2 regions of the Methylocystis sp. H4A genome follow, and region 2 is predicted to be linked to the other one. Evidence: predicted binding sites of a transcription regulator. Region 2 holds the regulator's gene; the other holds the start of a gene.
The links. The regulator PhoB, encoded in region 2, activates phosphate uptake and scavenging genes when phosphate is short. The targets are predictions, from matches to a motif close to TGTCATNNANCTGTCAT.
Positions count from the first base shown of each region.

Region 1: the regulator PhoB is predicted to act here: its motif matches at 1,208-1,224, upstream of IYW40_RS15215 (UDP-2,3-diacylglucosamine diphosphatase).

Region 1 covers NZ_JADNQY010000027.1:123,230-125,621, forward strand. Annotated here, with positions in the region: gene bfr (bacterioferritin) at 1-398, shown strand, start outside; gene IYW40_RS15210 (XRE family transcriptional regulator) at 456-1,073, opposite strand; gene IYW40_RS15215 (UDP-2,3-diacylglucosamine diphosphatase) at 1,335-2,168, shown strand; gene IYW40_RS15220 (glycosyltransferase family 1 protein) at 2,168-2,392, shown strand, end outside.
Region 2 covers NZ_JADNQY010000016.1:119,368-121,759, forward strand. Annotated here, with positions in the region: gene IYW40_RS03590 (GcrA family cell cycle regulator) at 197-715, shown strand; gene phoB (phosphate regulon transcriptional regulator PhoB) at 734-1,480, opposite strand; gene phoU (phosphate signaling complex protein PhoU) at 1,477-2,190, opposite strand; gene pstB (phosphate ABC transporter ATP-binding protein PstB) at 2,215-2,392, opposite strand, start outside.

The sequences.
Region 1 (2,392 bases), on a different contig from region 2:
ATTTCCGCATTTTCCACAATTGGGGTTTCCTCGAGCTCGCCAAGAAATGGCGCGAAGAGTCGATTGAGGAAATGCATCACGCGGATCATTTCGCCGAGCGTATCCTCTTCCTCGAAGGCTTCCCGAATATGCAGGTGCTCGATCCGCTGCGCATCGGCCAATCCGTCGAGGAGATCATCAAGGCGGACCTCGAGACCGAGCTCGGCGCCCGCGACCTGTATCTCGAAGCTGCGGCCTATTGTCTCTCGATCAACGATCGCGTTTCCGAGCAGCTTTTCGAAGGCGTGGTGAAGAGCGAGGAAAAGCACATCGACTTCCTCGAGACGCAGCTTGAGTTGATCAAGCAGCTCGGCGTCCAGCTTTACTCGCAAAAGCACGTCGGCGAATTGCACTCCTGACGCACGGAGCGCGTCATCGGCCGCCGCAAACGCTCCCGGGCGCCATGCGGCGGCGAGTCATTCCATCGCCGCCGCCTTTAGAATGCACACCATCGTCGCCTGCGCCGGCGTTTTGCCGAGGTTGCGGATAATGTGCGGCCGGTCGCAGCGATAGCGCAGGGTTTCGCCTGCTTTCACGCTCGATTTCGTTCCGGCGACCTCGACCTCAAGCTCGCCGTCGCGCACAGACAGGCTCTCGACCGAGCCGCGCTGATGCGCCTCGGATTCCAGTACGCCGCCCGGCGCGGCGGCGAATTCATAGCACTGAAGCCACTCGACCGTCTTGATCCAGCCGATGATCTCGAGCCGGCATTTGCCGTCGTCGGACACCAGGATGGGCGTATCGGCCTTGCTGGTTTTCTCGAGGAAGGGTCCGTCTTCCGTCGTCTGCAAAACCCGCTCGATCGAGACATCGAGCGCCTGCGCGAGACGCCAGATGGTGGCGAGCGTCGGATTGGTTTCATTGCGTTCGATCTGGCTGATGATCGATTTGGCGACTCCAGACTGCTGAGAGAGTTCGGAAAGCGACAAATTATAGGCCTTGCGCAGGCGCTGCACGGTCGCGCCGAGCTGCCCAGAAAGCGCCAGCGCGCCCGCCTCCAGCATTTTTTGCTTGTCCTGACCTTCGACGCCCATCATCCCCAGCGCTTCAGCCGCGCCCATTCGTTTCAGAATCGACCGGCAAGATAGCCGACTGCGTTCGAAATATCGAACAGCGAACCCTTCCCGCCTCTCCCCGACCTTGCGTTTGCTCGAGCCCGAGACGGCCATGTCATCTGGCTGTGATGCGAATCTGGTCAATCAGGCCAAGCGGCGAAGGCGAGAGGCGAACAGCTCATGCTCGACAGAAACGCCAGGGTGAAGGTCTCCCAAGCGGTGCGCTCCAACACAGCGCAGATGTCGGATCCGGCAAGTGAACATGCAGTCAAGCGCTATCGGACGCTGTTTTTGTCCGATCTGCATCTGGGCGCGCGCGGCGCCCAGGCTGAACTGCTGGTCGATTTCCTCAAACATAATGACGCCGACACGTTCTATCTTGTCGGCGACATCGTCGACGGCTGGCGTCTGAAGAACGGCTGGTATTGGCCGCAGGCGCATAATGACGTCGTCCAGAAGCTCCTACGCAAGGCGAGAAAAGGCGCGCGCGTCATCTATGTGCCGGGCAATCACGACGAATTCGCGCGCGATTACACGGGGCTCAATTTCGGCGGCGTCGAAGTCGTCGACGACGCGCTGCATGAGACCGCCGACGGCAAGACCATGCTCGTCATTCACGGCGACCAGTTCGACATTGTCGTGCGCAACGCCCGCTGGCTCGCCTTCTTTGGCGACTGGGCCTATGATTTTGCGATTGTCCTCAACACTTGGTTCAACCGTGCGCGCCGGATGTTCGGCGTCGGCTATTGGTCGCTTTCGGCCTGGGCGAAGCTGAAGGTCAAGAACGCCGTCAATTTCATCGGCGATTTCGAAAACGCTTTGGCCTCCGAGGCCGCGCGGCGCAATGTCGACGGCGTGATCTGCGGCCATATCCATCACGCCACGATCAAGACCATCGCCGGCAAGCTTTATGTCAATACCGGGGACTTCGTCGAAAGCTGCACCGCGATCGCCGAACATCAGGACGGCGCATTCGAGATTTTGCGCTGGCATAATACCGCGGCTGAACGCGAGGCGGCGGAGGCCGCAGAAAGCGCCAAGGCCTTGCAAAACGAGAGAGCTGTGGCGGCCTGATGAGAATATTGGTGGCGACGGACGCCTGGCGTCCGCAGGTGAATGGCGTCGTCCGATCGCTTGAAACCATGGCGCAGTCAGCCCGCGCGCTGGGCGCCGAAATCGACTTTCTGACCCCGCGCGACTTCAACTCGCTGCCGATGCCGACCTATCCCGAAATCGCGCTGGCGCTCGCCTCGCCGCGCGCCGTTCGGCGGCGGCTCGAGGATGGCTATGATCACGTC
Region 2 (2,392 bases):
CCAGCGCGCGCTTGCCAGCGCGACTCGCGCATGATTCAAAGTAAACAGAAAGTTTCTAGTCGGCGCCCGCGTAATTCGTTTGGGCGTGTTCTCTCGAGTGTTGATGCGCAATCACATCGCCGCAGGGCTTCAGGCCTGCGCTGCGGTCGGAAGAAACATCCGATCCGCGCTCGACCCGAAAGAATGGAGAAGCCTAATGTCATGGACCGACGAACGCGTCGAACTGCTCCGCAAGCTTTGGACCGACGGTCTCAGCGCCAGCCAAGTGGCGGCTGAACTTGGACCGGGCATCACCCGCAACGCTGTGATCGGAAAGATCCATCGTCTCGGACTCGCCGAACGCGCCAAGACGGCGAGCGCGCAGCGGCCGCGCGCCGCCAAAGCCCCTCGCCCGACGCACCCGCGCATGAACGGCGTCTCCTCGCACGGCAATCTGGCGCTCGCTTTCACGCCGCATGCGCTGGCGGCGCCGCGGCTTGCGCCTGAAGAAGAAGTAGTGATCCCGATGTCGGAGCGCGTCACGATCATGGAGCTCCGCGAATCCATGTGCCGCTGGCCGATGGGCGATCCGACATCGCCGGAGTTCCGCTTCTGCGGCTGCAAGTCAACTGTCGGCGGCGGGCCGTATTGCGCCTATCATGCGCGCGTCGCCTATCAGCCGGCCCAGGATCGCCGCCGCGCGCGCGATCAGTTCCGGACGCAGCGCTACGCGTAATCTGCGGCGGCGGACGCGTCACTCGTGTCCGAACGTTTCGTCGAAAGAATAGCCCGCGCCGCGCACCGTGCGGATCGGATCCTTCTCGCGACCGCGGATCAGCGCCTTGCGGAGCCGTCCGACATGGACGTCGACCGTGCGCTCGTCGATCTCCGCCGACATGCCCCAAACGCTGTCGAGCAGCTGCGCGCGCGTGAACACGCGTCCGGGCTTCTCCATAAAATATTCGAGCAGCCGGAATTCGGTCGGACCGAGGTGGATTTCGCGGGCGGATCGCCGCACGCGACGGGTGTCGCGGTCGAGATCGATATCGCCGAGAGTCAGCCGTGAGGCGACACGCTCGGGGCGCGCCCGGCGCAGCAGCGCGCGCACCCGCGCCATCAGCTCCGGAGTCGAAAACGGCTTGACGACATAATCGTCGGCGCCAACCGAAAGACCGCGCACGCGCTCGCCTTCCTCGCCGCGCGCGGTCAGCATGATCACCGGCATGTCTCGCGCGCTGTCCCGGGCGCGCAGACGTCGGCAGATTTCAAGTCCGGAAACGCCCGGCAGCATCCAGTCGAGAATGACGAGATCCGGCGGCGACTCCGCGAGCCGCAGCTCGGCTTCATCGCCATTGTCGACATGCTCGACCTGATAGCCTTCGGCTTCGAGATTATACACGAGCAGCGTCGCGAGCGACGTCTCGTCCTCGACGACGAGGATTCGCGGCGCCCGATCGCTTTTCCCGCTCCGCTGTAAGACGGCGGAAGTCACTTCGCTCATTGCGCCGCCTCATCCTTCCCGAAGTCGGCAACGCGCGATTTTGGCCGCTCCGTAGGCATCGCCTCGCCGGTCACCAGATAAACGACCGTCTCCGATATGTTGGTTGTATGATCGCCGATCCGCTCCAGGTTCTTTGAGCAGAACAGGAGATGCGTGCAGAAGGATATATTGCGCGGATCCTCCATCATGAAGGTGAGGAGATCGCGGAACACGGAATCCTCCAGCGCGTCGAGATCGGAATCGTTCTGCCAGACCGCGCGCGCCCGCTCGGTGTCGCGCAAGGCGTAGGCGTCCAGCGCGTCCTTAAGCTGCATCGCGGCGATTTCGTGCATCGACTTCAGACCGACGATCGCGCGCGGGACGCGGGCCTCCGACACGATCTTGAGCGTTCGCTTGGCGATGTTCTTGGCGAGATCGCCGACGCGCTCGATGTCGCCGGAAATGCGAATCGCGGCGATGCATTCGCGCAGATCGATCGCAAGCGGCTGTCGGCGCGCGATGGTGAGAATGGCGTTCTCCTCGATTTCTCGCTGCAGCGCGTCGAGCCGCGGATCGCTGGAGACGACCCGATGGGCGAGGTCGACGTTGAAGCCGGAGAGCGCGTCCATCGCCTCCGCCAGCATTTTCTCCGCGACGCCGCCCATTTCAGCGATGCGACGTCCGAGCGCCTCAAGGTCGCGGTCGTAGGATTTAACAATATGATCGCTCATGAGCGCCGTCCTTGAATCGCTGGTTTAGCCAAAACGGCCGGTGATGTAGTCAAGCGTCCGCTTTTCCTTCGGCTTGTTGAAGACGTCGTCCGTTTCGCCGAATTCGACGAGTTCGCCGAGATACATGAAGGCGGTGTAATCGGAGATGCGCACCGCCTGCTGCATATTGTGGGTGACGATGGCGATCGTGTAGCGGTGAGTG